DNA from 3 places in the Chryseobacterium indologenes genome. Region 1 is predicted to be linked to each of the others. Evidence: riboswitches for the same ligand, from Rfam matches in the RefSeq annotation. Region 1 holds a riboswitch; each other region holds the start of a gene.

Region 1 (6,633 bases):
ATTGCTAATCATGCTGAAGCTTCAAGTCCGCTTACTTCGTTTTTGTTTGAATAAATCAAAATTATGAAAAGCTTTAAAGATGTTTTTGAACGTTATCAATGGGAGGAAGTAAAGAATAAGCTTGAAAAAGTAACTCTGGCTGATGTAAGAAACAGTCTTCAGAAAAAGACTAAAAACCTTGATGACTTTCTGAATTTGCTTTCACCAGCCGCTTCTCAGGAATTGGAACTGATGGCGGGAATGACACAGATCCTTACCCAAAAACGATTCGGAAAAACCATTCAGCTCTATGCTCCGTTGTATCTCAGCAATGAATGCCAGAATATCTGCACCTACTGCGGATTCAGTCTTGATAATCAACTGAAAAGGAAAACACTTTCCGATATGGAGCTGATGATCGAAGCATCAGTATTGAAATCTATGGGAGTGAATCATGTATTGCTGGTGAGTGGTGAAGCCAATAAAATAGTTGGAGTTCCTTACTTTCAGAATGCTGTCCGTAAGTTAAAACCTCATTTTTCCAATATTTCCATTGAAGTTCAACCCTTAATGGAAGAAGAATACAGATTGCTTCATGAGGAGGGAGTACATTCTGTTTTGGTATATCAGGAAACCTATCATCAGGATGTTTACAGAGAATATCATCCGAAAGGTAAAAAATCAAATTTCCATTTTCGCCTGGAGACTCCGGATAGAATAGGAAGAGCGGGCATTCATAAAATTGGACTCGGAGTTCTCCTTGGACTTGAAGATTGGAGAGTAGATAGTTTTTTCAATGCTTTACACATTGATTATCTTCAGAAACAGTATTGGAAAAGTAAATTCTCTGTTTCCTTTCCAAGGCTCAGACCAGCAGAAGGAATTATCGAACCCAATTTTATCATGGAAGACAAAGACCTTCTTCAACTCATTTGTGCCTACAGAATCTGGAATGAAGACCTTGAAATTTCCATTTCTACCAGAGAAAATGAAGTCTTCAGAAATAATATAGTGTCTCTGGGGGCTACTGCAATGAGTGCAGGCTCAAAAACCAATCCGGGTGGCTATGCCGTAGATAAAGAATCTCTGGAACAGTTTGAAACCAGTGACGAACGAAGTATGGATGAAATCAGACTCATGATCAAAAAAGCAGGTTACGATCCTGTCATGAAAGATTGGGATTCTGTTTATAGTGGAATTTAAAATTTTTAAACCATTAAGGACTTTGAAGAAGTAAAGTTTAATTAAGAAAAAATCGAAGATTTTTAAGATAACATCTCTTTAAAGCGAAGCTCAGCTTAACTTTCCTTAAAAACTTAAAGAATCTTAATGGTTCAATTATCATAAAGTATGAAAAAAGAAGACTATTTTTCACGGTACAGCCGGCAGATATTTATTGAAGAAATAGGATTGGAAGGACAAAAGAAAATAATGGCTTCAAAAGTCCTTGTCATAGGTGCAGGAGGCTTGGGAAGTCCTGTTATTCAATATCTGGCCGCTGCAGGAGTAGGAACTCTGGGAATTGCAGACTTTGATGAGGTTGAACTTCATAATCTGAACCGACAGATCATTCATACTGAAGAAAGGGTAGGATTTTCAAAAGTAAAGAGTGCTAAGAAATTTGTAGAAAATCTTAATCATCAGGTTACATTGAATGGGATTGAGGAAAAACTCAATGAAAGAAACGCTGAAGAAATTCTTTCTCAGTACGATGTTATCGTGGATGGTTCAGACAATTTTTCAACAAGATATCTTGTAAATGATACCTGCGTGAATTTAAAAAAGACTTTGGTCTACGGAAGCATTCTGGGATTCTCAGGACAGATATCTGTATTTAATCATAACGGAAGTAAAAATTTAAGAGATATTTTTCCTGAACCGCCTTTCGATAAAGATGTGCCGGATTGTGACAGCCTTGGTGTATTGGGAGCTCTTCCCGGAATCATAGGCAGCATGATGGCTTTTCAGACGCTGAAAATTATCACGGATCTTCCGGTGAGTATTAATCAGCTGACATTGGTAGATACGCTGGACTGGAGATTTCAGACGATAGATTTTTGATGTAAACACTAATATCACAAATATTTTCACAAATAACACTATTTTACTATCAATAGAAATGGCTGTCTCAAAAGTGTCATTCTGAACGAAATGAAGTGTAGTGAAGAATCTCATACGCTTTTATTAATAAGATTCTTCCTTCGTCAGAATGACAAAAAGACAATTTATTTTACTTTTAAAAGTACCTCCAATGGCTTTAGCCAAAACCTATAAAAAAAATAGGCGGTAAAATTTTACTGCCTATTTTTACTTTGTTGTATAAAAAAAGAAGAATTATTGTGCCTGCTGCATTACGCCTCCGTTATCCTCTTTTTTCGTCTGATTTAGGATATTCGGGTCTTCTTTCGCCAGCTTATTTCTCGTTGGAATTTTATAGTTGATAGAAAATCCGAAATTTCTCGTGTCATACTTGCTGCTGATCATTACCGGAGTTCCAGATGGCGGGTTAGAACGTACCTGCATCATCTGTCCGTTGAAAATATCATTCGCAAAAACAGATAGTGTCAGACGGTTATTCATAAACTTCTTCGTCAATGTGATATCAAGAGAGTTGTTGAATGGTTTCTCTGCCGTGAAGTAGAAATATCCTGCTTTTGGCGTCAGATAGCTGTAATTGGCTGTCATTTTGATGTCTTTAGGCAAAAGAATCTGAGTCATGATATTGAAAATCCAGAATCCTTTATTATTCAGATTGTCGATTTCATGTTTCTGATAACCTGCGTATAAGTACATGAAGTTGATTTTGTCGGGATTGAAATCAAATTTCATGATCTCACTCAAAGGCTTACTGAAAATCATAAAAGGGACAGGTAGCCCAACGTTGAAATTGTGAATTTTCATATTTGAAATATTCACCTGTTCATTAAAGAGTTTTCTTCCGTCTTTTCTGATGATCTGTGCCACCTGATTACTTGCCGAGCTTACGCTATACCCGATAAATGCATAATCAAATGCAGATACTTTTATTTCATAATTATCAAAAATTGTGGGCTGCAGATTCGGGTTACCGTTTACCTCCGTACTTGGTCCGGAGAACGTTACGTTATTCGGGTTCAGGGCAGAAATACTTGGTAAACTGATTTTTCTGTTGTAGTTCGCAGCAATATAAACCTGATTCATCATGTTATACTGCACACTTGCGTTCGGGAAAAATTTAAATTTATTGAAGGGAATCAGATTAGCCTCTACAAGTTTTGCATCCTTATCAAAATATCTTGTTACCCCGGAAATATCATAGTTTTCAGCACGGGAACCCAATGTAAAATCAAACTTTTTCAATTTAGCTTGGAACTCCAGATAAGTTGAAGCCGTCTGTCTCTGATATTCAAGATTGGTTAAGCCAAAACTTTCCGTATCATAATCCTGCTTCTCATATAATCCTCCAAAGCTTACTTTTCCGCCATCAAGAAGCTTGATAGGCTGGGCATAATCTACTTTGAAGTTGGCAATATTCATCACAGATTCATTGTTCAGAATATCTTTTAAGCCACTCATAGCGCTATTGATAGGAGTGTTTGCAGGTATTACAAATGTACCGTTCTGGAAATAATTGTCCTGAGCGAACTTGCTGTTAGACCTTGTATAACCAAATTGGAAATCCAGCTTCTGAGATTTGTCAGCAAAGCGTTTCTGATAGGTTACAACTGCTTCCTGTCTCAAACTATTGGTATGGGCAACATCCGAAGAAGTATAAAATGCCTCTCTTAAATCCTTTGGATTATTTTCAAAAGGCAAATCTCCATGACCGTTACTTAAAGTGTAGTTGTCATTATTGTTGTGGTAAATGTCATAGTTTAATAATAATCTGTCCTGCCCTAAATCAAAAGTTAATCCTGACTTTGCAAAATATCCGCGTCCGTATCTGTCCGTATGACTCGTTAAAAGTTCATCCTGCTGACCGTTTAACATGCTTTCACGGTAGTTTTGTCCTACATTCAGCTGCCATCCGAAATATTTATTTCTGGCATTTAAATTAACGGAGTTGGTCGTTCTGCTTCTATACTTGTCGTAATTTGTAAAAGAATAATTACCTGAATAAGTAGCAGTTAAATATTTATTGGCATTTTTGTTCGTGATGATATTCATGATCGCACCTCCGGAAGTGGCTGGAAATTCAGCGCCGGGCTGAGTGATCACTTCAATTCTTTCTACAGAATTGGCAGGCATTCCTTCCAGGAAAGAGTTCAATTCATTGGATGTGATATTCAGTGGTCTTCCGTTAAGATATACTTCAAGCATTTTTCCCTGATACATCATTCCTGCGATGTCGGTAGATACAAGTCCCGGAAGTTTTTTAATTCCCTCCAAAACGTTTCCGTTGTTCAGCTGAGGTTGCTCGGAAAAGTCAAAAATGGTACGGTCTGCCTTTTGTTCAACGGCTTTTTTAGTTTTGGTGATGACTACACCTTCAATTTGCTTTTCCTGAGGTTTATTATTTTTTTCCTGTGAAAAAACAAAAATAGAGCTTAATAAAGATAAAGCGAAAATCGTTTTTTTCATAATGTTTTACTGATATCCGGTTAGACGCTGAAAAACATAATTTGTTACGCTAAAATGTTGAAAATCGAAAATTTAGGCTAAATATTTTTTTATTTCCGAAATAATTATATCTTTGCCAGGTAATTATCAAGAATCTCTAGATGGGATAGCAACCTGCAAAAACAAGCAAGGTGCTGCAATCGATAAGCCGGATCTTCCGGAAAAAATGTTTATCATTCTATCATTACTCCCATCTTGAATTTTTGTTTTAAAGTTAAAGCCAAATGTTTAAAGACAAGGGAAATCACATTCCATCAGTAATTTTTTATTCTTCGGATCATGAAGTGAATCTTCATTATTCCCATATGTTTTCATGCCATTTCTACATGCGCATGTGTTGTTGCTTCTAGCCATTTCTATTTCTAAAAAATAATACAAACATTTTCAAAGACCAATGGTAACCTTAAAATTAAGGCTACAGGATTTGTATTGCTCAAAAATAATTTTAACAACAAAAAGAACACAACAATACTATGCACAATTTCAAAAAAAGAATCTTTGTTCCTTCTATCGCGCTCATTTCTACATTTTATTACGCACAGACGGACACTTTACAATCTAAAAAAATAGAAGATGTAGTAATCCTTGGATCAAGAGGCTCCGGAAGATCATTGACGGAGACCCCTGTTCCTGTAGATATCATTAACATATCAAAAATTTTAAAACAGAGTCCTACTAATAATATCAGCCAGGCTTTAAATTATATCGTACCCTCATTTTCATCCACTTCTCACACCGTTAATGATGGAACTGATTTCGTAGATCCAGCTCTTTTAAGAGGGTTAGGTCCAGATCAGGTTTTAGTTTTGTTAAACGGAAAAAGAAGATACCAATCTTCATTGATTAATGTTACCCTTACGCCGGGAAGAGGTTCTGTGGGAACTGATCTTAATGCCATTCCAGCTTTTGCTTTAGAGAAAATTGAAGTTTTAAGAGACGGTGCTTCTGCCCAATATGGTTCCGATGCTATTGCCGGAGTCGTTAACCTGGGATTGAAAAAAAGACTTGGACTTTCCGGACAGGTATTTTTAGGTGGATATGCTTCACCTGTTGCCAATAATTTCTCCGGAGGAGTGGATGGACAGACCATTTCTGTGGATCTTAATTATGGAGCTAAAATAGGAAAGTCCGGGTTTTTTAATGTTACCGGTTCTGCCCAATATCGTGATCCATATTCCAGAGCAGGAGTGAGGGAAGGAGATATCTTTAATGCTTATAATGCAATTAATTACAGAGCATTACAGGATGGAGTTAATATTGATGGATTATATAAAAATATTACCAATACTCCCAATACTCAGCAGATTATCAACACGATTAAACAGTATGCAGCCCAAGTAGATTATTTTGGGAATGATTTTCAGTCTCAGATCTCAGGGGCAAACAGCATTTCTGAGCTTCAAGATTTATTAAGGAGAGATTTTACCTCCCAGGAGCTTAATCACAGAGGATTGGAGAGAAAAGATTTCAGTCTGAGGGCAGGACAATCTAAACTACAGTCAGGGCAGCTCTTTTTCAACTCTGAAATTCCTGTGAATGATGAATGGAAGATTTATTCATTTGGAGGCTACAGCTATCGTCTTGGAAATGCAGGAGGCTTTTACCGTCTTCCTAATAATGAAAGAAACATCAATGCCGTTACTCCCAATGGATATCTTCCTCAGATTGAAGCAACCGTAAATGATTATTCACTTGCTGCCGGAATTAAAGGAAAATGGAATGGCTGGAATGTGGATTTCAGTAATACATTCGGGAAAAATACCTTTGGTTTCGGAGTGGTAAATACCTATAATGCTTCGCTTACAGACAGTTCTCCAAGAACATTTGATGCCGGAGGATCTGAATTTTCACAAAATACCGTCAATCTGGATTTCTCCAAAAAATACGATGTGCTGAAAGGTTTGAATATAGCATTCGGAGGTGAATACCGACATGAAAATTATAAAGTCAATGCAGGAAAAGAAAATTCTTATGCTTCTTACGACATTTATGGACGTGTAGTAACCGCTAACACTCCTGAAAATGAAAAAGTTACCGATTTCTTTGACAAAGTAA
Region 2 (6,633 bases), 870 kb from region 1:
ATTTTTCATTTTTATCTATTTTGGTCAACATAATGGGCTTTAGCCCGTTCCTATTGAACTAGTCTAAGGCCTGTTTAAGATCTGCAATGATATCTTCCACATTTTCCAAACCTACTGAACAACGAACCAGTCCTGCAGTAATCCCTACTTCATTTCTTTCTTCATCTGACAGTTTAGAGTGTGTTGTGGATGCCGGGTGCGTAACGATTGTTCTTGTATCACCTAAATTGGCAGAAAGCGAACACATTTGTATCTTATCTAAAAAGTTTCTTCCGCCTTCTATTCCGCCCTTGATTTCAAATGCCACGATATTTCCTCCAAGCTTCATCTGCTTTTTGGCAACTTCATAACTCGGGTGAGATTTCAGGAATGGATATTTTACTAATTCTACGTTCGGATGGCTTTCTAAAAATTCGGCTACCTTCAATGCATTTTCACAATGTTTTTCTACACGAATGGCCAATGTTTCAAGGCTTTTTGATAATACCCATGCATTAAAAGGAGACAATGCAGGACCTGTATTTCTTGCGAAAAGATAAATTTCTCTGATCAGGTCTTCTTTTCCTACTGCTATTCCTCCTAAAACTCTTCCCTGTCCGTCAATCAATTTCGTTGCTGAATGTACAACAATATCTGCACCATATTTGATAGGCTGCTGAAGATAAGGTGTTGCAAAACAATTATCTACAACAAATATCAGATTATGTTTTTTTGCTATCTGCCCGAAAAATTCAAGGTCAAGAATTTCAATAGCCGGGTTGGTAGGCGTTTCAAGGTATAAGATCTTTGTATTGGGCTTAATATATTGTTCTACATTCTCTGCATCTTCTGCTTTGAAATAAGAGGTTTCAATATTCCATTTCGGGAAATATTTAGTGAATAAGGTATGCGTAGATCCGAAAACTGACTGGCAGCTTACGATATGATCTCCGGCATTCAACAAAGTTGCAAATGTAGAATAGATGGCAGCCATTCCTGTTGCAAAAGCATATCCGGCTTCTGCGCCTTCCATTTTAGCTATCTTATCTGTAAACTCTGTTACGTTAGGATTGGAAAAACGGCTGTATAAATTTTTAGGTTTTTCTTCAGCAAAGCTTGCTCTCATATCCTCAGCATCCTGAAATATAAAACTTGATGTAAGGTATAATGGCGTAGAATGCTCGTCAAACTGGGTTCTTTCAGTCTGGGTTCTTATTGCTGATGTTTCAAAATTTTCCATATAGTTTTAATTTGGCAATTTAGCAGTGTAACCATCAGATTCTTCGCTATGCTCAGAATGACAATTGCAATAACTGTTACACTGCTAAACTGTAGATTGTTATAGTTAAATATTATTTTGTTTCACTTACTCTTAAAATATCCCCGAATACTCCTCTGGCTGTCACCTGTGCTCCGGCTCCGGCTCCCATAATCACAATTGGATTTTCACCATAACTTTCTGTATAAATTTCAAAGATTGAATCTGAACCTTTCAGCTGTCCTAATGCAGATGTTGCCGGAACTGAAATCAATTTCACATCCAACTCGCCTTTATCTTTCTGCAGATCACCGTGCAGATCCCCCACATATCTCAATACATGCCCTGGTTCCTGATTTTCTTTGATTTTCTGATATTCTTCATCCAGTTCTTCAAGTCTTGAAAGGAATTCTGATTTTGAAACCTCAAGTAAGCTTTCCGGAACAAGATTCTGAATATTGATATCTCCGAATTCATTGATTAAGTCTAATTCTCTCGCCAGAATTAATAATTTTCTAGCTACGTCATTTCCTGATAAGTCTTCTCTCGGATCCGGTTCTGTGTATCCTTTTTCTAATGCTTCGTTGATGATGGTTGAAAATTTATCATCTCTTAAAGAAAAATTGTTGAAAACATAGCTCAGTGTTCCGGAGAATACGCCTTTAATTCTTGTGATATTTTCTCCTGAAAGGTGTAATAATTTGATGGTGTCAATTAACGGTAATCCCGCACCCACATTGGTTTCATAGAGATAACGTCTGTTGTTTTTATTCAACGTATATCTTAGTTTTCTGTATTCTTCAATTGGAAGGGTATTAAAAATCTTGTTTGAGGAAACGAGATCGAATCCGTTTTCTGCCAAAGCGTGATAGTTTTTCACAAAATCCTTGCTTGCCGTGTTATCTACAACGATAAGGTTTTCCAGCTGGTTTTCGTTGGAGAAATTAATGAGCTCCTGAACACTTGAAGGATGTTCTGCTGTCAAAACCTCATCACTCCAATTTGCATCAAATCCTTTTTTGTTGAAGGCTATTTTCTTTGAATTGGCCACTGCCACTACTTTAAGGTCTATTTTTTTACGCCTTTTAATCTCTTCAGAAGATTCCAGTACCTGTTGTATCAAAGTCTTTCCTACATTTCCGTGTCCTATGATCGCCAGATGAACGGTCTTTGGCTTCTTGAAAATTTCAGATTCTATAATGTTTTTTGTTTTTTCGTCCTGTGAAGAAGTTACTACGATGTTTACCCTGTTCTCTCCTGCAACCTGATTCAGCAATAATGGGAAAACATTGTTTCTTGCCAGCTCAGCAAAAACTTTATTGAAATCTTCTGCCACAAAACCGATGACAGAAACATTATTGATACTGTAGATCTGGGAAACTTTTCCAGATTTTCTTTCTGCTTCAAATTCATCAATAAGACAAGCGACTGCTTTTTCGGCATCAATTTCCTGAACCAGAATAGAAATTCCGTTTTCTATGGCTTGCTGAGAGATTACTCCCACACTGATACGCGCTAAAGTAAGCGCTTTAAAAATTCGTCCGTCAATCCCGATTTCTCCCAGGAAATCTTCTCCTTCAAATTTGACGATTGATCTGTTCTTCAAAAATTTTATTTCGTTAGCATTTTTCATTACTTCTGTAAAATGTTTTTAATGATATTATTTAATTGTTGATATTCCATTAGGAAGGCATCATGCCCGTGTATAGATTGGATCTCGTGATAAGAAACATTCTTATTTTTCTCTTTTAAGTTTTCAAAACACATTCGGATTTCAGAAGCCGGGAAGAATAAGTCTGTATCTACGGAGATCATGTGCATTCGTGCCTGTATGTTCTCTAGTGCTGTTTCATCAGCATTTATATTCATCAAGAGATGATTCATCAGTTTGTATGCTTTTAAACTAAACCTTTCGTTTAGCGCATTACCATGATAAACCAACCAGTCTTCTGATTCCAGACGTTGTTTTTCCTGGTTATATTGGTTTTGAAATCTGTCATTGAGCGACTGTGGCGTTCTGTAACACAACATAGCATGAATTCTTGCTTTCTGTAGCGGTTCGTCTTTATCATTCAATAAAAATTTCTGAACCAGACATTGTGCATGAAGCCAGTCGTGTGTCCTGTAATCACAGGCTATAGGAATAAATATTTCTGCGAGATCCGGCTGCTTGGCAAGCATTTCCCAGGCAATTCCTCCTCCCAGAGAGCCTCCAATAATGGCATATAGGTTTTTGATATGTAAAGCTTCAAGCCCTTTCAAAAATATCGCTGCGATATCTGAAGGGGTAAAATCTTCATAGTCTTCAATTAAAAAATCGTCATAGCCGTTTCCGGGTATATTGAAACACAGAACAGTGTATTGATCAGTATCAACAATCTGATTTTCTCCCACCAACTGTTTCCACCAGCCTTTTTCTCCGGATACCTCTGAGTTTCCGGTAAGTGCATGATTGATTAAAATGATGGGTGCTGTAAACAGATCTTTCCCAAAAAGCTGATAGCTTAACGGGATATGGTATTCCTTTTGGGAATTGGTTTGATACGAAAGATTAATATAGTTTAGTTCTGTTTTCAATTCTATTATATTTTTATACAAATACAATTGAAAATGCCACAGGAAATGGCTGAAAAGAACTTCAGTAAGTTATCTGTCCAAAATACTTTGGTAGAACGTAGCACCTTCTTTGCTTGCGCAAAGGGTTGCTAAGGTTTCATAGGGTCTAATCCCTCAACCTTTCTTGATAACATTTTCAATATTTAAATGAACGAATGGTGCAAAGGTAGTTCTTTTCTTTTAATTTCAAAAAAAAATTATTTTAATATTTTAAAAAGCCCTTAAATACAAGTATTTCAAGAGCATATTAATAATTGTTCAGATGAAAAAAATTGGAATTATTTTTCAAAAAAACTAACTTCGTATGGAAAAATGATGAGATATGAGCGCCGAAAAAGAAAGATTACAAGATACCAAATGGAAAAACTGGGGCCCGTATGTAAGTAACCGGCAGTGGGGAAATGTACGTGAGGATTACAGCTCAAACGGGAATGCCTGGGATTTTACCAATCATAATAACGCTGAAAGTTATGCGTACCGCTGGGGTGAGGAAGGCATCGCCGGAATTTCTGATGTAAAACAGTTATTCTGTTTTGCTTTTTCATTTTGGAACAGAAAAGATAAAATGGTAAAAGAACGGTTCTTCGGATTGAGTAACCCTCAGGGAAATCATGGTGAAGACATCAAAGAAATCTTTTATTATCTGGATAATACACCCACTCACAGCTATATGAAAATGGTGTATAAATACCCGATCAACGAGTTTCCTTATGATGAACTTCTTGCTGAAAATGGAAGACGCAGTAAAAAGGAACCGGAATATGAGATTTTCGATACCGGAATTTTTTATAATGATGAATATTTTGATATTTTCATTGAATACTGTAAAGCTGATCACAATGATATACTGGCCAGAGTAACCGTCTGCAACCGAAGCCAGCATGATGCACCTATTGTCGTAGCACCTACTGCATGGTTCAGAAATAATTGGAAATGGGGGTATAACACTTATAAGGCAGAGCTGAATGCTTCTCATGACGGAAGTATCAATATAGGACACGACAGCATTTCGATCAAAAAAGTCTATTCGCGAAACACAAATGCACAAAGTGTATTCTGTGATAACGAGACAAATACCTCTAAGCTTTACGGAACTCCTAAAACAGAGAATACTTATTTCAAAGATGGCATCAATGATTTTATTATTCATCAGGGAGATACTGTAAACCCTGAAAAAAGAGGAACAAAAGCATCTTTTCTGATTGATGAAATAGTGGGTGCAGGAGAATCTAAAATTTTTGAATTCAGATTAAGTCCTGAGGAAAATGATGACCCTTTTGAAAACTTTGATGAAATTTTTAATACCCGACAGGCTGAAGCGGAAGAGTTTTATCAGGAAATTCAGAATGATACGGTAAATGAAGATGAGAGAAATGTTCAGCGACAGGCTTTTGCAGGACTTCTTTGGAATAAGCAGTTCTATCACTACAATATCGGAAAATGGCTGAAAGGTGATCCGAACTTTGAAGCGCCGAGAAATTTCAGTGAATACGTAAGAAATACGGAATGGAATCATCTTCACAATAAGGATATTATTTCTATGCCTGATAAATGGGAGTATCCATGGTATGCTACCTGGGATCTGGCATTCCACTGTGTTCCTTTTTCTATTATTGATGCAGAATTTGCCAAAGGACAGCTTTTATTGCTTACGAAAGAATGGTATATGCATCCCAACGGACAGCTTCCTGCCTATGAATGGAATATGAGTGATGTAAATCCACCAGTACATGCATGGTCCTGCTTCCGTGTTTTTAAAATTGATGAAAAGAATAATGGGAAGCCGGATTTATTATTTTTAGAAAAAGTATTTCAAAAGTTACTGCTGAATTTTACTTGGTGGGTGAACAGAAAGGATAAAAACGGAAAAAATATTTTTGGAGGAGGCTTTCTTGGTCTCGATAATATTGGTGCTTTTGACCGGAATATGGAATTAAAGGACGGTCAGCATCTTGAGCAGGCAGACGGAACAAGCTGGATGGCAATGTATGCACTGAATATGATGCGTATTGCAATGGAGCTAGCCCAGTATTATCAGGTGTACGAAGATATGGCGATCAAATTTTTTGAACATTATCTTTATATCGCTGAAGCTATGGAAAACCTGGGTGAAGGAACGAAAGGACTCTGGAACGAGGAAGACGGTTTCTTCTATGATGTATTGCAGCTTGGCAACGGAGACAGTGTTTCTTTAAGATTAAGAAGTATTGTAGGTCTAATTCCGATGTTTGCTGTTGAGATCGTAGACCATCGTTTACTGGAAAAGATGCCAAATTTCAGAAGCAGAATGGAATGGATCTTAAAAAATAAACCAGAGCTCACCAAACTTGTTTCTCACTGGGACGAGGAAGGACACGGCAGAAAACACCTGATGAGTATCCTCCGTAAAAACAGACTGACAAAGGTTTTGACCAGAATGCTTGATGAAAATGAGTTCCTGAGTTCTTATGGAATCCGGGCTATGTCTAAGGTATATGAAGAGAATCCTTTTGTATTTTCTGTACATGGGAATCAGAATATGGTCTATTACACTCCTGCAGAGAGTGACAGCCGAATGTTTGGCGGAAACAGCAACTGGCGCGGACCGATATGGTTTCCTATCAACTTCCTGATTGTGGAAAGCCTGCAGCGCTTCCATTATTATTATGGAAATAGCCTGAAAGTAGAACTTCCAACGGGAAGCGGTGATAAAAGAAACCTTGATGAAGTAGCTCAAAACATCAGCAAAAGACTTTGTTCTCTATTTTTAAAGGATGAACATGGGCAACGAGCTTTCAACG
Region 3 (6,633 bases), 710 kb from region 1:
TTAATGAGTTAGAAAAATTAAATGATTCAACTTTTTTTACTTTTAATAATGACTTGTATTGGAATATTACTGATGAAGAATTATATGACCCATATAAGGAGCCCAAAGAATTAACAATGGGAAGCTTAATTGAGGATTGGGAATTTTTGCAGAATGTTTTAGATGGAAAACGAGAGATAATAGATTATGATTTATATAAAATTGCATCTCTTCTAAGATTTCTAGGAAAAAGTATGATTATTACAAAAGCTCAAAATATAAGTAATCCTTAAATAGTAAAAAATAATTTAAAAAAACAAAACCGTTGCTAAAAAAGCAACGGTTTTTTAATAAAAAAGCCATCGCAAAACGCGATGGCTTAAAAAAATCAATCTAATTATGGACTATATCTTATAAATTCGGGTTATTCTCAAACTCTCTCTGAGGAATACTGAATAAATAATAGTTACTGTTGGGTGTAAAAGCAGATTTATCCGGGAAATCAAGAACAGAATGCCCTTTACCGTCTACTGTTTTCACTGTTCCTTCTGGTGTAGTGATCTGAACTTTTATAGGTTTGCCATCAGCATCTACAAACGGTTTTCTTACCACAGTCCCCTGCGTTCTGATAATATCTGAAAGGGAAAACCCTTCTCCAAATAATTCTTTTCTTCTTTCAATCAAAACTGCTGCTACAACGTCATTTTGTGATAAGGAACCATTGTAAATATTGGCATTTCTCGCTGATTTTAACTGGTTCAAGACTGTTACTGCCTGAGATACATTTCCGTTTCTGGCTTCGGCTTCAGCTTCAATCAGATACATTTCAGCCGCTCTCATGTAAACAATGTCTGCAATAAGGGTTGGCTTAAATTTAAACTTAGCATACCTCAGCAATCCTTCTCTACCTTTCTGCCCATCCCATGAAAATAACTGAGACCTGATATCATTGGTATCAAAAAGATCTTTAAAATAAGGATCCGCCATAAAACTGTAATAATAACTTCCTGATGAAGAAACATCCAGATAATGGAAGGCATAACTTTCATCGGACTGTTCCTGGGTCTGTGCATGTCCCCAGATCCATTCAGCATTGTTGATATCATTGAAGCCGTCTTTATATTTTTCTGGTGCCATCAGTGGGAAACCTTCTCTTGCAATTTTTGCAGATGCTGAAGCTTTGCTCCATTCACCTGTATTCAGATAAGTTCTGGCAAGAAGTCCGTTGACAACAGCTCGGTTAATCTTATCTTTATTATTTCTTGTATAAGTTTTCAACAGATTGTCTGCATCAGTAAGATCACTTTTAATTAAAGTATAAATTTCTTCAAGACTTGCTCTTTTCTTCCCTACAGTACTTGTTGTAGAAGGTTCAGTATAAATGGGAGCTGTTAATGCTGACTTATCTTTCAGATAACTGAACTGATAAAAGCTCGCCAGATTCAGATAACAGAAAGCACGCAATGCTTTTGCCTGTCCTTTCACCTGATCTTTTTTCTCCTGACTTCCTTCTGTTCCATCAATTCTTGTAATCACATTATTCATATTATTGATGGTTGAATACAACATCGTCCAGATGAACAAAGGTCTGCTTGCCGTACTGTTCACCATTTCTGTAAAAGCATAGGTAGAAGCAAAGCCATATTTATTGGTCAGTACCGCTAAATCACTTCCCATGGCATCACTAGCTCTTAAAACAGTGGAATACCCGATATTGGCATAGGTTGTTCCATCATTATTAAATTTTGCCCAGGTACCATTCACCACAGTTTCGGCACTTTCGGCTGTTTTGAAAACTTCTACGCTGCTGGCCTGATCAGTCGGAGCAGTATCCAGCTCACTTTCACAACTTGCCAGCGACAAAAATCCGATAAGAGCAAACGATAGATATTTTAATTTTTTCATTGTTTCAATTTTAAAGGTTAAAGTGTTGCCTGAAGACCAAAAGTGATCGTTCTCATTGCAGGATATCTGTAATACGTTGTTCCGTCCAATGCCTGCTCAGGATCCATTCCCTTATGTTTGTAGAAGGTCAGAAGGTTTTCTGCCTGGATATAAATTCTAAACTTTTTCAATCCTATTTTCTCAAAATAATCTTCCGGAAGGGTATATCCTAAGCTTACATTTTTAAGTCTTGCATACGTTCCGGAGTATAGGAATCTTGAAGATGTTGAGGTCCAGTTATTCGTTGTTGTACTCAATCCCGGAACATCCGTATAAGGATTTTCTGGGGTCCATCTATTCAACATTTCTGCGCTCCATGCACGTCCGCCGGCACTTCCGTTGTGCATAATGGAAGTATAATCGGTATCCAGAATCTTCCCTCCGATCTTGAATGTCAGTAATCCTGAAAAATCAAAATTCTTATAGGTAATACTTGTACTTAAACCTCCGGTCAGTTTAGGTAATGCGGAACCTTGTAAAAGTTTTGTAGCTTTTGAATATTCCGAAGTAGTTCCTTCAACTGAATTTCCGCTGGCATCTGTAGAGACCGTTTTCCACAATGGCTTTCCATTGCTTGGATCTACACCCACCCATTCCGGAATAAAGAAATCATATACAGAACCTCCTACCGTTAATAACTTGCTACCCACCACAAGAGAACCTCCTGGTAATTTGGTTACTTTGTTGTTTAAAGTACTCAGGTTTACATCTACATTCCATTGGAAATCCTCAGTTTTAACAGGTGTTGTAAATAATGAAAATTCAAATCCTGTATTCTGAATCGTTCCGATATTCGCCGGATAATCACTGATTCCCAACGACGGCGCAACCGGCATATTAAACAGAAGATCCTGGCTTTTTCTTTTGAAGTATTCGATATTTCCTTTAACCCTGTTATTCAGAATCGCGAATTCCAATCCTACATTCAAATTAAGGTTGGTTTCCCACTTTACATTATTGGTAGACGTTTTTTCAAGGGTTGTTCCCGGTTCTCCACCAAGGCTGATAAACCTGTATAACTCCTGATATGCATAATAAAGCGGCTGTCCGTTGGGTCTAAGTAATTTATCATTCCCCTGACCTCCGTAGCTGGCACGCAATGTTAATTGATTAAAAACATTCAGGCTTTTTACAAATTCTTCATTGGATATTTTCCATGAACCTCCCACTGACCAGAATCTCCCCCATCTGTTATCCTTCGCAAATCTTGAAGAACTGTCTGCTCTTCCTGATGCTGATAAAAAGTAAGTATTGTTATAATCATACTCTACCTTTCCAAGGAAACTCAATAAGCTTAATTTATTACTGTTTCCACTGAAACTTCCCAGTAGAGAAGCTGCATCCGGCTCATAGTAATAAGGCAGTGAGAACTGACTTCTTGTTCCTGAAATAGTTTGATAATCGTATTTATAGAATTCATGTCCTGCCAGAGCATTTACGTGGTGCTTCCCAAATTTCTTATCGTATGTCAGAATATTGCTGGTTGTATAAGAAAGTGTTCTGGTATTGGTTTTCGTTACTGAACCTCCAATCTCAGCGCCTTGTCCCAGCAACGGATTTGAATAATAATGTCCGTTATAATTCACCAAATCAACAGAAAAACTCGTTTTGAATTTCAACTCCGGTAAGAAAGTGAATTCCATGAATCCTTTTCCTGAGAAGTTATCTTCTTTATTTTCGTTTTTATCTAATGGCAATGTTGCAGCTGCATTCTGATTCTGAAGTGCATTGGTAGGTCTGTACTTTCCAAAATCATAAATCGGGTTACCGTCTGCCCCTAAAATATAGCTTCCGTCTTCATTTCTTTCATAATAAGGATAAAATGAAGGAATAAATCTAGCAGCATTGATGATATTGCTGGCCTTAGAATCTGAAGAAGTCGGCGCTTGTTGAATGCTGTTTGTGTAACTTAAGTTTACCCCAACATTCAGCCATTTTTTTACTTCAGAATTGATCTTTAATCTGGTATTGTATCTTTTAAATCCTGATTCAATCGCCATCCCTTTATCATCCAGATATCCCAATGAAAAGAAATAATTACTTTTTTCACTTCCTCCGCTGATATCAAGATCTACCTGATTTCTTGAAGCCACTCTCTGCAGAATATCTCTCCAGTCATCATTCCAAAGTGGTGATGCACCGGGTAATAATTTCCCATCTGTTCCTACAGGTTTCGGATATGCTGTTCCATATGGATTGATCCCAAGAGTAGAGACAAGGTTGTCTGTTGCCATTTGCGCAGCCTGCTGAGAAGATACTTTTCCAGACTGGTATCCGTTTCTCAAGGCTTCCCAGTATAATTGAAAGTATTGGTCTGTACTTACCTGTTCGTAATCTTTTACAGCTCTTCCGGAAAATCCCTGACTGATATTAAAATTAACTTTTGCTTCTCCTTTTTTACCTGATTTTGTGGTAATGATGATAATCCCGTTTGCTCCTCTTGACCCATACAACGCACTCGCTGTAGCATCTTTCAAAACACTGATGGATTCAATATCACTTGGGCTTATAGAGTTAATATTTCCGTCAAAAGGAATTCCGTCTACCACATATAACGGATCGCTGGAAGCACTTATTGAACCAATCCCCCTGATCCGGATGGTAGAAACCGCACCAGGCTGTCCCGATGCACTCGTTGTCTGAATCCCGGCAACCTGCCCTTCCAATGCCTTGGTTATATTGGTTACAGGTCTGTTATTGATCTTATCACTTGAAATTGTAGCAACGGAACCGGTATAGCTGTTTCTTTTAGCTTTTCCATAGGCTACGACTACAACTTCATCAATTTCTTTTTCATGAAGGCTATCCTTTTTCGGCTTGGAATTCTGTGCATGTACACCGGTAACTCCAAGAAAAAATGCAGCAACCGGAGGAATCCAGGCTTTAGCAGAGAATAGGTTTTTGCTAATCATAATCAATTTTATTTATCATATATTAAAATTTTGCCCTTTGCAGAAAAGTCAGCAAAGGGCATCGATAAATACGATTAACCAATTGCTTATTTTTCCTTAAAAGGCTGAACGTAACACCTTGCCCAATGGGTAGGTTGTCAAGATTTCATAGGGTCAGTTCCCTCCATCTTTCTTTATAAGCCGATCGAAATATGGTTGCAAAGCTAAAAACTTTTAGTCTACAAAACAAGTAGACTTATTATTTTTTCATGATAATTTTTCAAAAATTAACATAAGATTTTAATAAAACCCATTACTGCAAGGAGTTGTAGTTATTATCATTTTATCAAACATGACAAATATCATTATTAATAATTCAATTCAATAAAAGTCAATCTATGCTGAAATTTCTGATCATTAATTAAAAAAAGTTTCTAAATTTATAGTATGAAAGTTTTGATTATAAACGGACCTAATCTCAACCTGTTAGGCACTAGAGAACCTGAAATCTATGGAAATGTTTCTATGGAAAGCTATTTGGAAATTTTAAAATCCGAGTTTCAATCTCATGAATTAAAATATTACCAGTCAAATATTGAAGGGGAACTTATTAACAGACTTCAGGAAGACGATTTTGATGCTGTAATAATTAATCCGGGAGCTTTTACCCATTATTCTTATGCAATAGCTGACTGCTTGAAAAACATTAGAAAACCAAAGCTTGAAGTTCACATCAGCAATATCTACAAAAGAGAGGAATTCAGGCAGAAGTCTGTAACGGCAGCAAATACGGATGCAGTTTTATCTGGTTTTGGGATGGATGGGTATAGGTTGGCTTTATTAAGCTTGAAGTAATTTTTCGGCTTATATTCTTCCTATAGATTGCACAGCAGATATAAAAAATAAAAAAGCCTCATCAATGATGAGGCTTTTTTGTATGCTATTAATAACTATTAGATAGTTTGTTCCTGCAATTGAGGTCCTGAAGCAACTAATTTCTTACCTTCTTCAGTATCACAGTACTGCTCAAAATTTTTGATATATCTTGATGCAAGATCTTTTGCTTTTTCTTCCCATTCTGAAGCACTCTCATAGGTATCTCTAGGATCTAAAATACCTGTAGAAACGTTTGGTAACTCAGTTGGAATCTCAAGGTTCATGATTGGAACCTGAGTTTTAGGAGCATTATCGATAGAACCGTCAATGATTGCATCAATAATTGCTCTTGTATCTTTCAGAGAAATTCTCTTTCCAGTACCATTCCAGCCTGTATTTACTAAATAAGCTTTAGCTCCGTGCTCCTGCATTTTACCGATCAATGTTTTAGAATACATTGTTGGGTGTAATGTAAGGAATGCTTCACCAAATGCCGGAGAGAAAGATGGCTGAGGTTCAGTAATTCCTCTTTCCGTTCCTGCTAATTTTGATGTATAACCGCAAAGGAAGTGGTATTGAGCCTGATCTTCATTCAAGATTGAAACCGGAGGAAGTACTCCAAATGCATCTGCAGAAAGATAAACGATCTTCTTCGCATGACCAGCCTTAGATGGCAATACAATTTTGTTGATATGATAAATTGGATAAGAAACTCTTGTATTTTCTGTGATTGATCCGTCTGTATAATCTGCTAGTCCATTGTTCACAACAACGTTTTCAAGAAGTGCATCTCTCTTGATGGCAGCGAAGATATCCGGTTCTTTTTCTTCTGATAAGTCGATAACTTTAGCATAACATCCACCTTCATAGTTGAATACTCCGTTGTTATCCCAACCATGTTCGTCATCACCGATAAGGTATCTTTTCGGATCTGCAGACAAAG

The links. A riboswitch is a leader RNA that binds a small molecule or an ion and turns the genes downstream of it on or off. The one in region 1 is predicted to bind S-adenosylmethionine.
Region 2: it holds a riboswitch for S-adenosylmethionine, as region 1 does, so the genes downstream of both, DYR29_RS17950 (alpha/beta fold hydrolase) here and DYR29_RS13935 (TonB-dependent receptor plug domain-containing protein) in region 1, are expected to answer to the same signal.
Region 3: it holds a riboswitch for S-adenosylmethionine, as region 1 does, so the genes downstream of both, DYR29_RS17185 (SusC/RagA family TonB-linked outer membrane protein) here and DYR29_RS13935 (TonB-dependent receptor plug domain-containing protein) in region 1, are expected to answer to the same signal.

What each region holds. Positions count from the first base shown of each region.
Region 1 is NZ_CP074372.1:3,091,806-3,098,438, reverse strand. Features, by position in the region: gene DYR29_RS13955 (thiazole synthase) at 1-54, shown strand, start outside; gene thiH (2-iminoacetate synthase ThiH) at 64-1,182, shown strand; gene DYR29_RS13945 (HesA/MoeB/ThiF family protein) at 1,330-2,040, shown strand; gene DYR29_RS13940 (outer membrane beta-barrel protein) at 2,314-4,539, opposite strand; SAM-I-IV-variant riboswitch at 4,658-4,755, shown strand; gene DYR29_RS13935 (TonB-dependent receptor plug domain-containing protein) at 5,052-6,633, shown strand, end outside.
Region 2 is NZ_CP074372.1:3,961,238-3,967,870, reverse strand. Features, by position in the region: gene DYR29_RS17965 (homocysteine S-methyltransferase family protein) at 1-9, opposite strand, end outside; gene DYR29_RS17960 (O-succinylhomoserine sulfhydrylase) at 59-1,219, opposite strand; gene DYR29_RS17955 (ACT domain-containing protein) at 1,332-2,870, opposite strand; gene DYR29_RS17950 (alpha/beta fold hydrolase) at 2,870-3,814, opposite strand; SAM riboswitch class I at 3,881-3,987, opposite strand; gene DYR29_RS17945 (MGH1-like glycoside hydrolase domain-containing protein) at 4,176-6,633, shown strand, end outside.
Region 3 is NZ_CP074372.1:3,805,371-3,812,003, reverse strand. Features, by position in the region: gene DYR29_RS17195 (hypothetical protein) at 1-272, shown strand, start outside; gene DYR29_RS17190 (RagB/SusD family nutrient uptake outer membrane protein) at 391-1,884, opposite strand; gene DYR29_RS17185 (SusC/RagA family TonB-linked outer membrane protein) at 1,902-4,835, opposite strand; SAM riboswitch class I at 4,919-5,017, opposite strand; gene DYR29_RS17180 (type II 3-dehydroquinate dehydratase) at 5,262-5,669, shown strand; gene pckA (phosphoenolpyruvate carboxykinase (ATP)) at 5,768-6,633, opposite strand, start outside.